One region of the Cytobacillus sp. Hz8 genome, then DNA from elsewhere that is predicted to be linked to it. Evidence: riboswitches for the same ligand, from Rfam matches in the RefSeq annotation. Region 1 holds a riboswitch; the other holds the start of a gene.
What was found. A riboswitch is a leader RNA that binds a small molecule or an ion and turns the genes downstream of it on or off. The one in region 1 is predicted to bind FMN.

Region 1 (7,540 bases):
CTCAGAAAAAGTCCGATTTTCAGACAATTCCATTAAAAAATCCTGAATGATTCTCCATTGAATTTCAGATGCCCCAATAGAGGAACAAATATTCTCTGCATTTGATTCGATTTCTTCCAGTAATTTTGGATTTTCCTGAAGCTTTTGATATATCCAGTCTAACTGTTCCCGACGCGGAATTTCTCGTTCAATTAATTGAAAAGCGAGCTGTTCATCACCATCAGAATATAGTAAAATCGCAAGGCTGGGCTTCCCATCTCTCCCCGCTCTACCAATTTCCTGTAAATAAGATTCTAATTGTAACGGTAAATGAAAGTGGAGAACATACCTCACATTTTCTTTATTAATTCCCATTCCAAATGCACTAGTCGCACATATTATATTCAGCTGACCATGAATAAACTGCTGTTGAATAAGAATCCGATTTTCCTGATTCATTCCTCCATGGTAGGCGCTAACACGTGTTTGACCATTTTTTTTTAAAAACTCGGCGATCTCCATTGCTAAACGTTTACTAGAAAAGTAAATTATCCCTGGTCCCTTAATATTTTGAACAATTTCCAGCAATCTATCTTTTTTTTCGAAGAAATCCTTCATTTTTTCGATTTTCATCGAAATATTTGGACGATCAACTGAAAGAATAAATTCTTTCCATGAATTTAATTCTAAAGTTTTTGTGATATCCAGAATTACTTTCTTTGTGGCAGTTGCTGTAAGTGCAAGAGTGATCGGAAAACCGAGTTGTTCGCGAATATTCCCAAGCTTGCGATAATCTGGTCGAAAGTCGTATCCCCATTGTGATATACAGTGAGCTTCATCAATGACAAATAATGAAATTTCAAGTCGCTGTAATCGTATTAGGATCGAATGGAAGGATAACATTTCTGGGGAAATAAAAATAAATTTATATGTGTGTAGATTTGATAATACCTTTCTCTTCTCATTTGAGCTCAAAAATGAATTCAGCGCAACAGCTTTCTTTTCACCCCTCATGGCCATTTGCTCAACTTGATCCTGCATTAATGATAATAATGGCGTGACAATCACGACACTACCAGATAATAAATAGCCTGGCAGTTGATAGCATAAAGATTTTCCCGTGCCTGTTGGCAGAACAGCTACAGTATCTCTTCCTTCAAGAATAGAGGATATTACTTCCCTTTGACCCGGTTTAAAAGCATTAAATTGAAAATAAGTGTGCAACGCTTCTTCAATATTCATTCTTCCACTCCATTTTTCGCTAATACTAATCTAATTTCAAAATAACTTGTTTCCTGCGCAAACTGGCGAATTTGCTTGAGTTGCCTTGAAGAGGCCTTTTTCGCTGCATTCATGATTTTTTTCTGTTTTTCAACGTTGACATATGGATGAATATCAAAATCCTTCAAGTTTATGGCAAGTTCAACTAAATGGTCTTCAATGGTGTTCCTCTTTAAATTTCGCATTAGGGCAATTTCATCAATTTTGTAACCTTTTTGAATCAATGCAAATGTCCTTTTGGTGGATTTTGTTAATGGCTCTTTCATCGGAATATCCTCAATAATCTTACAAAGGAAAGGAATCTCTGTCGGCTTTAATTGCATCCTTTCGAGCATATAATGAATGACATTTGTAAACTGAGCTTCATAATAATAGCCATCTAACTGCAATCGTTCTGATGCTTGTGTAGCTGTTAAACCAAAAGCCTCGAAACCTGATAGCCGAATGACAAAGGCAGATGGAAGAATATTTTTGGAGTCTTGCAAAAGAAGCATTAATTCCTGATATAAACATTTTGCCATTTCTGTTTTTTTTAATGTTGCATGATGAATAAATTTCTTTAGCCATAGTTGAATGTCCTTATCTTTTTGAACTGGCATATATTGTGTATGATGATGATTTAGATTTGAACATACTTGAACGAGCAGAGATAGCCTTTTCCAAAAGATATCTGTTTGGGGATGAAATTTCCATCCATTTAAATATTTTGGAATTGGATAGATTTTCAAGTTTTTATGTAATTGCTCTCTCCCTTTATCCGTTAGAATAAAATATTGATCATTTAATTCTTCTAAATAACCAGCTGAAAGCAAAGACCGAATTGCTTCATCAAACCTATTTCTTGTTACGTAGGGATAGAGTTGAAAAAATGAGGTCAACTGATACATGTGGGAATCTTGAATCGTTTGTGCCGATTTCTTCCCTTTTAATAAATGAAAGATCGAGTAGATTGTTCTTTCTGATTTGATTTTTTCTAAACAATAGAGAACAATAATTTCAAAGTAATTTTGTTTCATTATAATCACCCAATTTATGGTTTGTCCGATTTTACATAATTTCTTATTCGCGAGTCATCCTATAAAAGCCATTCTTTTGGTTATGATTCATTTTAACATGAATATAAGAGAAACAATGAATTAAGTATTAAATTAGGAAATTTTGTCATAAAGCTTATAATAATAACCAATCTCAGTATTTTTTCTATTGAAAAGTTAAGCATACAGTTTTACAATAGGTTTGAGGAATGGATTCCATATGGTTTTACCATGGGATGGAATAAAGGCACTATGTTTATTTTTTGGGAGGTTATTTTTCATGGCAAAGTATACAATTGTAGACAAAGAAACATGTATCGCATGTGGGGCATGCGGGGCAGCAGCACCAGATATTTATGATTACGACGATGAAGGTATTGCCTTCGTTACTCTAGACGATAATCAAGGAATTGTTGAAATTCCAGATGTATTAATCGATGATATGATGGATGCATTTGAAGGATGCCCAACTGATTCCATTAAAGTTGCTGAAGAAGCTTTTGACGGAAACCCTACAAAATTTGAATAATACCAAAAAAAGGACAGCTCTTTTCATGAGGGCTGTCCTTTTTGATTTCATTATTAAACTCTTTCCATAGAGCTTGTGGTTAGGACTCCACTGTTTTGGATTCGTCCAAACTGTCCGAATGTCCACTGTTTCGGACTCAATTGCTTCGAAATCCCCTTTCCTGTCCAAATAAACCCTTGTTTCGGACTCAATTGCTTCGAAATCTCCTTTTCCTGTCCAATTGAATCGCTGTTTTGGACTCGGCTCCTTTGGATTTCACTAAAGCTGTCCAAATAATTCTTTGATTCAGACATAATCCGTTTTTGTGCAAATATCCGAATGGTCTCTAACTATTTTATCCCAAAAACAAAGTCTTCAAAAATGCCTTCCATAAAAAAAGCAACGGTACAGTTTATTCCGTTGCTTTTTAATCTATATTATGCATTTCGGTATGAACTTTGTCTTCCTATCCATGAATGTAAACGAGTAAATATTAACATAAAGACAATACTCATTGCTAAGCCCTTCACAATATTAAACGGCAAAATACCCGTTACGATATATTGACGCAACTGTGGTCCGGACATAGCCGGTGAATTTAAAAAGAAAGTATAGGCTGGTAAGAAAACGAAATAATTCAAAAAACTCATCAAAATCGCCATGGTTACAGAACCAATAATTAATGCTAGTGTCATGCCTTTTTTCGTTTTTAATTTCAAGTAAATATAGTAGGTTGGTAAGACAAATAATATACCAGCAACAAAATTAGAGATATGACCTACAGGCACCCCTGTTTCACTACCAGTCATAAAATAATCTAGAACATTTTTTAAGAACTCCACTAAGATTCCAGCTAATGGTCCGATGATTAAAGTAGCAATTAATGCAGGTAAATCACTAAAGTCAATCATCAAAAATTTTGGAAATGGTGGTATTGGGAAGTTTAACAGCATAAGCACATACGCCAAACTACTTAACATCCCAATTGATACTAAAGCTTTAATACTAAATTTTTTCATCTTTTTCCTCTCTCCTTTTTAGGATCCCATCTCACCTAAAGAAGAAAGGTTCAGCAGTTTCATGCTTTTGTAAATAGAAAAACCCTCAAGCACATCACTTGAGGGAGAATTTACAAAGGCACGCCTAATAAACATTCAAAACCTGCAATTTTTGAACATCTGCAGAACCTCCACCTTCTCCCATCCAGACTATACTGTCGGCTTTGGAATCGCACCAAATCCTGCCTAAACGATTAGGCTCGCGGGCTTAGAAGAAAATTTTCATTACCGCCGATCGGGAATTACACCCTGCCCCGAAGATAGAACCATATTAAAATCAAGCTAATTATAACTCACTATTCTCTTTTTGTGAAGAAAAGTTGGTCAATTTGTAAAATATTTTGTTGAAAATACTAATTTATGATAAATTTATAGGGTAAATATGAAATACATAAAAGATTGATAAATAAAGGAGATTAACATGGAAAAGATTCTTATTTTCGGTCACAAAAATCCAGATACTGATTCAATTTGTTCTGCTTTAGCCTATGCTGATTTAAAAAGCAAATTAGGTCTAAATGTAGAACCTATTCGTTTAGGAAAAATTAACGGTGAGACTCAATATGCTTTAGATACTTTTAAGGCAGATGCCCCTCGATTAGTGGAAAATGTAGCTGAAGAAGTAAATGCAGTTATCCTTGTCGACCATAATGAAAGACAACAAAGTGCAAACGATATTGAAAAGGTTCGTATACTTGAGGTTATTGATCACCATCGTATTGCTAACTTTGAAACAAGTGATCCTTTATACTATCGAGCAGAACCTGTCGGCTGTACAGCAACCATTTTGAAAAAATTATATAAAGAACACGGTATAGGAATCCCGAAAAAAGTTGCTGGATTAATGCTTTCAGCCATTATTTCCGATTCTTTATTATTCAAGTCACCTACATGCACAGAAGAAGACATTGCTGCTGCACGTGAATTAGCTGAAATCGCCGAAGTAGATGCAGAAAGCTACGGTTTAGAAATGCTAAAAGCAGGAGCTGATTTAAGCGATAAATCTGTAGAACAATTAATTTCGCTTGATGCAAAAGAATTCCAGATGGGTAGTCAAAAAGTAGAAATTGCGCAAGTGAATGCTGTTGATATTCAAGATGTTCTTTCTCGTAAATCAGAAGTTGAAGCTGCCCTAAATAAAATCATTGACAGCAAAAATTTAGACCTATTCTTGTTTGTCATTACGGATATTTTAAATAATGATTCTACTGCAATCGCTCTTGGACGTTCTGCTGATGCTGTTGAAGAAGCTTACCAAGTACAATTGAAGGACCATACAGCCATTCTTAAAGGCGTCGTATCACGAAAAAAACAAATTGTTCCAGTTTTAACAGATATTCTGAATGCACGTGGTTAAGATTACTCCTTTTTCAAAAAACGCAGCCCATAATGGGCTGCGTTTTAACATATCATCTTTTTAAAGCACAAATAAATATGACATACCAATTTCAAAAAAATATATCATATTTTAAATTTTTTATGACTTTATTGATATAAAGCGTTTTCATTTAATGGCGAACATTCATTTGCAATTGACAGATAATTATTCGTTTTGTACAATAATCAGAAAATTATATCGTTTTTTCTGGGGGTTAAATCATGTTTAAAGTATTAGTGGCAGATGCCATAAGCGAAGTTGGATTGCAGCCATTATTAGAAATGGAGTCTGCAGAGGTTATTCAGAAAAAAGTAAATGATGCGGAGGTCGATTTAGACCAAATTGACGCCATCCTCGTTAGAAGTGCGACAAAAGTAACAGAAGAATTACTTGAAAAAATGCCACAATTAAAGATTATAGCCCGTGCTGGCGTTGGTGTTGATAATATTGATGTGCCTGCAGCGACAAAGCGCGGGGTCATCGTTGTGAATGCACCTGACGGAAATACTATTTCAACTGCTGAACATACCTTTGCGATGATGGCATCATTAATGAGAAATATCCCGCAAGCTTATCAATCAGTCAGAAATCTTGAATGGAAAAGAAATGCATTTATTGGAACTGAATTACATGGTAAAACTTTAGGTATTATTGGCTTAGGCAGAATTGGGTCTGAAATTGCCAAACGTGCGAAAGTATTTGGAATGGATGTCGCTGTTTTTGATCCATTTTTAACAAAAGACCGGGCAGCAAACTTGGGGGTTAAATCCTGCACTTTGGATGAAGTTTTACAACAGGCAGATATCATTACCGTCCATACCCCATTAACACCACAAACAAAAGGACTTATCAATGAAGAAGCCATTCGCAAAACGAAAAAAGGCGTTTACCTTTTAAACTGTGCTCGCGGTGGCATTATTGATGAACAGGCATTAGCAAGCGCCATTGGCAGCGGTCATGTAGCCGGTGCTGCACTTGATGTGTTTGTAACTGAACCACCAGGTGAACATCCTTTATTCAAATTTGATAATGTAATCTTTACTCCACATTTAGGTGCCTCTACAAAAGAAGCACAATTAAATGTTGCAACTCAAGTAGCAAAAGAGGTACGAACCTTCTTTGAAGGAAAGCCTGTCTCAAATTCTATTAATCTACCAGCAATGTCTAAAGATATTTATGAAAAGATCCATCCTTTCCATAGCCTTGCAAAGCAAATTGGTTCAATCGTTTCTCAATCACAAAAAGACGTTATTCTTGAATTAACGGTAACCTATTCTGGATCCGTTACAAACCTAGAAACGAATTATTTAACTAAAGCATTACTTTCTGGCTTCTTTAAAAATCGCATTGATGTCAATGTCAATGAAGTAAATGCGCTTGTCATTGCCAAGGAACGTGGGATGACAGTTGGTGAAAAAGTTTCAACCAATTCTTTTGGTTATGATAATTGCATTGAAGTGAAGGCAAAAGGGGAAGATTTTGAATTTATCGTTCGTGGAACTTATGTTGACCATTACGGTTCAAGAATTGTCTTCTTAAATGGTTTTAATATTGACCTTGTTCCTGAAGGTAATTTATTGTATATCCAACACATTGACCGTCCTGGGGTCATCGGACGCGTTGGAAATATCTTAGGTGAAAAGGGAATTAATATCGCCACTATGCAGGTAGGTAGAAAAAATGCAGGTGGAGATGCGATCATGGTCTTAACTTTTGATAAGCCATTAGATGATGAATCCTTTACACTTTTAAGTCAGCAGGATGATATTATTTCCATTAACCGAATTTTGCTTTAAAAAAAATAAGCGGGAAGAATAGACTCATTTTTCCCGCTTATTTTAACTTTATATTGTAGACAATTCTTATCTATTGCATCAAGGTAATTTGATCATTTCTTTCGGTCTAATGATATCATTTGTTCGTTGATTCAGTGCCTTTATTTTTTGAACAGATGTATTTGCCTTTTTCGCTATCATTGTGAGTGTATCCCCTTGCTTGACAATATAGCGCTTGTTTTGTTCACGTACCATTAATTTTTGGTTAGCCTTAATCTCATCCGCTTCAAGATTATTCATTGATTTTATCATCTCAACGGTTGTTCCATAGCTCTTGGCAATCGACCATAATGTTTCCCCTTGCTTGACAATATGAAAATGGTTTTCTGAATCTGATTTTTTCTTTTCAATTGCTTTATGTTCTTTATTCTCTACTCTTTCATTTGAGAGACGCAGCTGAGCAGCTGCCTCTATTACTTCTTCTTTTAACACTCTTTTATGTAAAGCATACACGGTTTGTCCAATTT
Region 2 (7,540 bases), on a different contig from region 1:
AATTAAGGCTAAAGCAATGAACCCGATTGGGAGATTGATATAGAAAATCCAGCGCCAATTGAAATGATCGGTAATAAATGAACCTAATAAAGGTCCGGCAATACTTGATAATCCAAATACAGCTCCAAACATTCCACTCATTTTTCCACGAGCTTCACTTGGAACGACATCCCAGATAATCGTAAAGGCAATGGGCATTAAGGCACTTCCGCCAATTCCTTGAATTGCACGGAAAATACATAGCTGAACCATCGATTGCGCCAATCCACACAGAACGGAGCCTGTTAAAAATAAAAAGATTCCAAAGACGTAAAATCTTTTGCGGCCATACATATCGGATAATTTTCCAAAAATCGGCATACCCGCCATTTCGGATACGAGATAGGCTGAGGTTACCCAAACATATTTATCTAATCCACTTAAATCGCCAATGATAGAGCCCATACTTGTCGCAACAATCGTGCTATCTAGTGAGGCGATAAAAATTCCTAATATAAGTGCAGCCATGACCGGCATTAATTTTGTTTCTTTTTTCATAAATTTCCTCTTTTCTTTAACATTGTTAAATGATATATGTTAATTTAACATCGTTAAATTAATTTGTAAAGCAATCAATTTAAAAACCATATACAATAAATATATTGAGGTGGCGGTCATGACTAAGAAGAGCGTCAATAAAGAAACGATAACAGAAGCTGCATTAGAAATTTTGGAGGAGAAGGGACTATCTCATTTAACGATGAGAAATGTGGCAAAGAAGCTTGATGTGAAAGCACCTGCTCTTTATTGGTATATAAAAAACAAACAGGAGTTACTCCAATTAATTGCAGAGCATATTTGTAACCAAATACAATTGCCGCAGCAAAAGGATAATTGGGTTGAGGAGATTATTTTATTATCAATCGAAATAAGACGAATTTTGTTAGCAATACCGGATGGGGCAGAAATTATGATGGATACTCTTCCAATTACAGAAAAGCGCCTCTATTTAATCAATGGAACCCTTGGGATCTTCCATCGCGCCCATTTTACCGATGAGCAAGCGTTTTTAGCAACAACACTTGTAGATAGCTATGTAACTTCTTTTGTTCTAGATGAGCAAAAGCAGCAGAAAATGCTTCGTGAGATTGGGTATGAAGAGGTAAAAAAGCAGTTTTTTGAAGCGATTACAGCTATTCCTAAGAAAGCCATTCCTTTTGTTTACCATCATATGTTATCTCCAAAGTCAAAAGTCAATGACGAAGAAAGTTTTTTAAAAGGACTGAACATGATCATTGCTGGTATGAAAGCCCAATTGAATATATAGTAATAATGGAAAATACGAAATATTTATAGTAAAAATGGAGTGATTCGATTAATTTTTTGGATGTAAAGTAATTTTTACTGTATAATATGATTAAATCAATAGTTCCTTCGGGGTCGGGTGTAATTCCCAACCGGCGGTGATGAAGCTTATGGCTTCTTAGTCCGTGACCCGGTTAACAAATGTTAAACGGTGGATCTGGTGAAACTCCAGGGCCGACAGTAAAAGTCTGGATGGGAGAAGGAAAAAATATCTTGGATGTCAAAGGGTGAAGTATGTCAATTTTACCCCTTTATTTATCTATGTATATGAATGAACTCTAAAACCCTGAAGTTGAGAATTTTCTCCTTCAGGGTTTTTTTGTAGAAAGGAGCTGAAAAAGTTATGAGTGATCAATCTTATATGAGACTTGCCATTGAGATGGCTAAAAGTGCTACAGGACAAACTTCTCCAAACCCCGTTGTTGGTGCTGTTGTGGTAAAAAACAATCAAATTGTTGGTCTAGGTGCTCATTTAAAAGCTGGGGAACCCCACGCAGAGGTTCATGCTATTCAAATGGCAGGTGAAAAAGCAAAAGATGCCACAATATATGTGACATTAGAGCCATGCAGTCATTTTGGAAAAACACCGCCCTGTGCTGATTTAGTCATTAAGTCAGGAATTAAACGGGTGGTGATTGCGGCAACGGATCCGAATCCTCAGGTGGCTGGCAGAGGTATCGAAAAAATGTGTGCACGTGGCTTGGAGGTCGAAGTTGGGCTTTTAAAGGACGAAGCGGAGGCACTTAATCAGGTGTTCTATCATTACATTCAAACCGGACTTCCCTTTGTAACATTGAAAACTGCCATGAGCTTAGATGGAAAGATCGCTACTTCAAGTGGTCATAGCCGCTGGATAACAGGTGAAGAAGCACGAGAGGATGTCCATTATTATCGACATCGTCATGATGCTATTCTTGTTGGCGTTAATACCGTTTTAAAAGATAATCCCAGTTTAACGACAAGATTGCCTGGTGGTGGGAAAAATCCGATTCGAATCATTTTAGATACCCATCTTCGAACGCCTTTAGATTCAACGATTATTATGGATGGTAAAGCGGAGACTTGGATTGTAACCGGTTCTGAGGCTGAAATGAGTAAAGTGAAGGAGATGGAAAAACGGGGAGTTGAAGTCATTCCGCTAGATACTCCAACAGTCAAAATTCCGCTGATGTTAAAGATGATGGGATTAAAAGGTGTCACTTCGATCTTTGTAGAGGGAGGATCAGAGGTACATGGAAGCTTTCTTCAAGAAAAGGCCTTTCAACAACTTATTGTCTATTTCGCGCCGAGAATAATTGGTGGGCGAGATGCTCCTTCTTCCTTTGGAGGAGAGGGGATTCAAGTAATGAGCGAAGCGCTAGAAGTGAATATTATAAATGTAGAGAAGGTTGGCCAGGATATACGGGTTATTGCAGTTCCGAAATAAGGAGGGATGAAAAGTGTTTACAGGAATTGTAGAAGAAATGGGGACGATTTCGGCCATTAAGCAAACGAGAGAGTCCATTGTGATGACGATAGGTGCCAATACTATCTTTGAGGATATGGCAACAGGGGCGAGTATCGCTGTGAATGGTGTTTGCTTAACGGTCACTTCCTTTACGGATAAATCATTTTCTGTTGATGTCATGCCGGAAACTTTTCGGGCTACAGGCCTAAAGGTCTTAAAGAGAGGTTCAAAAGTGAATCTAGAACGGGCCATGGGAATGACTGGACGCTTCGGAGGTCATTTTGTTTCGGGGCATGTAGATGGTGTTGGAAGGATTTTAAAGAAAACTCCGGTTGATAATGCTGTCTATTATGAAATAGAAGCACCAGAAGAGATTCTTCACTATATTATTTTAAAAGGTTCTGTTGCAATAGATGGGACAAGTTTAACTGTCTTTGGGCTCAGTGATTCCACTTTTACCATTTCTCTTATTCCGCATACATTGGATGAAACGGTGATAGGGATGAAAGGTTCAGGTGAAATCGTCAATTTAGAATGTGACATGCTAAGTAAATATGTGGCGCACTTTCTCTCATCAAGATCTGGACAAGGGCGGAAGGATAAGCAATCTAATATGACAATGGCCTTTTTAGAGGAGCATGGATTTAATTAATTAAAAAAGAGTATTTATATTAGACTGCAATTAAAAAGCAACAGATTATATGAACACAAACTTATATGATGAACGATTGGAGTGGAGCTTGGTGTTTGATACCATTGAAGAAGGTATATCAGAATTAAAACGCGGCAACGTCGTGATTGTTTGTGATGATGAAGACCGGGAAAATGAAGGAGATTTTATTGCACTGGCTGAAAAGGCAACACCTGAGGTAATTAATTTTATGATTAAGCATGGCAGGGGCCTTGTCTGTGTACCTGTAGATGAAGAAATCGCTGAAAAGCTAAGATTAATTCCGATGACGAGCCATAATACAGACCCACATGGAACAGCCTTTACAATAAGTGTTGATCATAAAACAACAACTACCGGTATTTCTGCATTTGAACGTTCGGCAACGATTATGAATTTAATTCATGAAGATGCGAAGGCCGCTGATTTTAAACGTCCTGGGCATATCTTTCCGCTGATTGCGAAAAAAGGCGGGGTGTTAAGGCGGGCAGGGCATACAGAGGCCGCCGTTGATTTGGCGAAAATATGTGGTGCTCGTCCAGCAGGGGCTATTTGTGAAATTATTAAAGAAGATGGGACAATGGCGAGGGTTCCCGATTTACAGGAGATTGCGAAGGAATTTGGTATCAAAATGATTACGATTAAAGATTTGATTGAATATCGTAATCGCGAGGAAAAACTTGTTACTCGAGAGGTGGAAATTCATCTTCCAACTGAATATGGAGATTTCCAAGCTGTAGGATACTCAAATTTAGTTGATAATAAGGAGCATATTGCGTTAGTAAAAGGGGATATTCACTCAGATGAACCGATCCTTGTCAGAGTTCATTCGGAATGCTTGACAGGGGATGTATTTGGCTCTTATCGCTGCGACTGCGGTCCACAGCTGCATGCGGCTTTAACCCAGATCGAACAAGAGAGAAGAGGAGTTCTTCTATATATGCGTCAGGAAGGTAGAGGAATTGGACTATTAAATAAATTAAAGGCTTATAAGCTTCAAGAAGAAGGATATGATACGGTGGAAGCCAATGAAAAGCTTGGATTTGGCGCTGATTTACGAGAGTATGGCATTGGTGCACAAATTCTTAAGGATTTAGGAATTAAAAAAATGAAATTACTTACAAATAATCCGAGGAAAATAACGGGATTAAATGGCTATGGCCTTGAGGTGGTTGAACGTATTCCTTTGCAAATAAAGGCAAGAAAGGAAAATCAACATTATCTCAAAACGAAATCAGAAAAACTAGGGCATTTATTCCACATATAGAAAGGGAGGAAGTATGATAATGGCAAAAACGTTTGAGGGAAATTTAGTTGGAACGGGTCTTAAGATTGGAATCGTAGTCGGGCGATTTAATGAATTTATTACAAGTAAATTATTAAGTGGAGCACAGGATGCTCTGAAAAGACACGGAGTTAGTGAAGAGGATGTTGAGATCGCGTGGGTTCCAGGTGCATTTGAAATTCCGTTTATCGCTCAGAAAATGGCACAGAGTGCAAAATACGATGCAGTCATTACACTTGGAACGGTTATACGTGGATCCACTCCCCATTTTGATTATGTCTGCAATGAAGCAGCAAAAGGAATTGCGGCAACCTCAATGAATACAGGAATTCCTGTTATATTTGGCGTATTAACAACTGAATCCATTGAACAGGCAATTGAAAGAGCAGGGACAAAGGCAGGAAATAAAGGGTGGGACTCTGCGGTTTCTGCAATTGAAATGGCAAATCTTACAAGGCAAATTGGATAATTAAAAAATATAAAAAAAGATAAAGCGCTGGGACAACCTGAGGGGGATGTTCTAGCGCTTTATTATTAAAGAGATTAACAAGGGGGAATTCTTTCATGTAGTTAATAAATGGAGGTCAATATAAGTGTCAATTTTTGATAGAGCAAAAAAAGACAACAGGGCTTGAAGAAAAGAAAAATATTTTCCAATAGATATAGAGAGATCTTTATTGAATGAATATTTACAAAAGTAGCTTTTCTAACAAGGATCCCGATTGCTTATGAATATAGGATTCCAGATTATTTAACCACTTGTTTTACTAATTCTCGATTACGCTTTGTACATAGTTCATTATGAGATGATACCATGGCTGTTTTATGGGCAGAGGGTTGGATAAAGCGTTTTGCTTGGTTTACCGCATTCGCTGCATCTTGAAATGCTCCAGCGATAAGATTGATTTTCTCTTCATGTGTTAGAATATCCCCGGCAGCATAAAGACCTTCAACGGAGGTTTGGCTGTTTGCCTGCCTCTAATAAAAAATTATCTACAGTTTTTGGGTTTAATTTGCTATTTTTTAGAAGAAATGCCTCTGGTTGCCTTGAGCGGTACACCTTATTTTCTCTATTTATTAATGAAAAAGTGACAGATTCATCCATTGAAGGATGGTTTCTGTCACTTCTTTTATATAGTAAATCGATTGATTGTAGCCTCTAGTTCTTTTGCAAGTGTTTGTAATTCAGCAGTATATTGGTTCATTTCTTTAAGAGATTGTATTTGTTCATCAGCTGAAGAGGCTACTTCGACTGAATGATCTGTTGTAACTTGGGAAAGCTTGAAGAATTCTTCAACGGAAGCAGCCACTTCTTCAGTTGTCGCTGACATTTCTTCCGTAATGGCTGAAGTGCTTTGAATCTCATCGTTGACTGTTCGAATATCCTTGAATATTTTATTGAAGGTGATATTCACTTCTTCTACTGCTTTAGATCCCATTTCCACCTCGGATAAACCCTTTTCCATATTGTTTACAGCACCTATGGTGACGGACTGATAATTTTTTATGAGTTGATTTATTTGTTCAGCTGATTCTTTTGATTGTTCCGCAAGCTTTCTCACTTCATCAGCAACAACAGCAAATCCTTTTCCATGTTCACCGGCACGAGCCGCTTCAATCGCTGCATTTAAGGCTAATAAATTGGTTTGATCAGCGATGGCCGAAATGGTCTTAACAATGACTTCTATGCCGCTTGCTTGCTCACCTAATTCCTTGATAATGCTAGATGAATCTAAGACTGCTCCTTGAATTTTGTCCATCTGGTTCGATAATTTCGTAAGCTTGGCATTACCGGATTCTAATTCATTGTTTACACCAATGGATGACTCAGATACAGCGGTAGCAGATTCCGCTATTTTTTGAATTCCTGTTGCCATTTCCTCCACAGCAACGGAAGACTCCTTGGATCTTTCGGATTGAACCGAATTATTTTCGGCTACTTCCTTCACGGCTAAAGAAATATTTTTATTGGACTCCTCAGCAATGAGGAAGCTCTGATGTAAATGGTTAAAGGATTCAATCAGCTTATTTGCTGTGATGGAAATATTTTGTATCATGGAAATCGTATTATGTGTCATCCGTTTGAAATCTTCCGCTAAAAGGGTAATATCCCGGTTGCTTTGCTTAGGGAAGGTATTAACGATTTCCTGTGCACCCTTTAAATTTCCTTCTGCTATTTCCGTTGCAGTTTGTCCAATAAAAGGGAGAACCCTTAATTGCCGTTTTACATAGAAATATAGAAAGATATTAGCGAGAATGATGGCTATTACACTAATAGAGAGAAAAAAGGGAAGATTATCCTTCGTTACCGTGGATTGAATGCTAGCCACTGATTTAGCATCAATATCAACGCCTAAGATTCCTATAATTTTGCCACTCTCATCTTTAATAGGTGCAAAAGCGGATAAGTAATCTCCATATTCAGGGTCGTGAACAATTTCTGTATGGTTCGTTTTTCCCTTTAACACAGGGGCAACATCCTGATACGTTGTAGCAGTAGTTAAATCACCAATCTTGGCTGAAATTTTTGAATCTCTAGGTAAACCATCAACAATCATATGAACCTTATTGTTTTGATCCACTTCTAATGTATAAGCATAAATTGCTCCGGATTTAATCCGATAATCATTAATTTGCTCTCTTAAAGCCCAGTAATCATCTGTTTCCTGCTTAGCTTGCATGAAGCGGGAATAAACATTAGGGTCGATTGATTTTGCGATATTTCTGGCCGTTTGAACACTAGAATTAGAAATTGTGCTTTCTACAGCGTTATTGGTATTTTTCAACAAAATAA

Region 2: another riboswitch for FMN. It lies ahead of ribD (bifunctional diaminohydroxyphosphoribosylaminopyrimidine deaminase/5-amino-6-(5-phosphoribosylamino)uracil reductase RibD); the one in region 1 lies ahead of ACE38V_RS03990 (ECF transporter S component).

Annotation. Positions count from the first base shown of each region.
Region 1 is NZ_JBHKFI010000002.1:193,744-201,283, reverse strand. Features, by position in the region: gene ACE38V_RS04010 (RecQ family ATP-dependent DNA helicase) at 1-1,221, opposite strand, end outside; gene ACE38V_RS04005 (YpbB family protein) at 1,218-2,276, opposite strand; gene ACE38V_RS04000 (ferredoxin) at 2,575-2,823, shown strand; gene ACE38V_RS03995 (hypothetical protein) at 2,877-3,014, opposite strand; gene ACE38V_RS03990 (ECF transporter S component) at 3,240-3,821, opposite strand; FMN riboswitch at 3,990-4,126, opposite strand; gene ACE38V_RS03985 (manganese-dependent inorganic pyrophosphatase) at 4,282-5,217, shown strand; gene serA (phosphoglycerate dehydrogenase) at 5,460-7,034, shown strand; gene ACE38V_RS03975 (peptidoglycan DD-metalloendopeptidase family protein) at 7,113-7,540, opposite strand, start outside.
Region 2 is NZ_JBHKFI010000007.1:112,992-120,531, forward strand. Features, by position in the region: gene ACE38V_RS10865 (MDR family MFS transporter) at 1-537, opposite strand, end outside; gene ACE38V_RS10870 (TetR/AcrR family transcriptional regulator C-terminal domain-containing protein) at 656-1,306, shown strand; FMN riboswitch at 1,406-1,552, shown strand; gene ribD (bifunctional diaminohydroxyphosphoribosylaminopyrimidine deaminase/5-amino-6-(5-phosphoribosylamino)uracil reductase RibD) at 1,688-2,770, shown strand; gene ribE (riboflavin synthase) at 2,784-3,443, shown strand; gene ACE38V_RS10885 (bifunctional 3,4-dihydroxy-2-butanone-4-phosphate synthase/GTP cyclohydrolase II) at 3,535-4,728, shown strand; gene ribH (6,7-dimethyl-8-ribityllumazine synthase) at 4,748-5,215, shown strand; partial or broken gene ACE38V_RS10895 (thioredoxin reductase) at 5,494-5,776, opposite strand; gene ACE38V_RS10900 (methyl-accepting chemotaxis protein) at 5,877-7,540, opposite strand, start outside.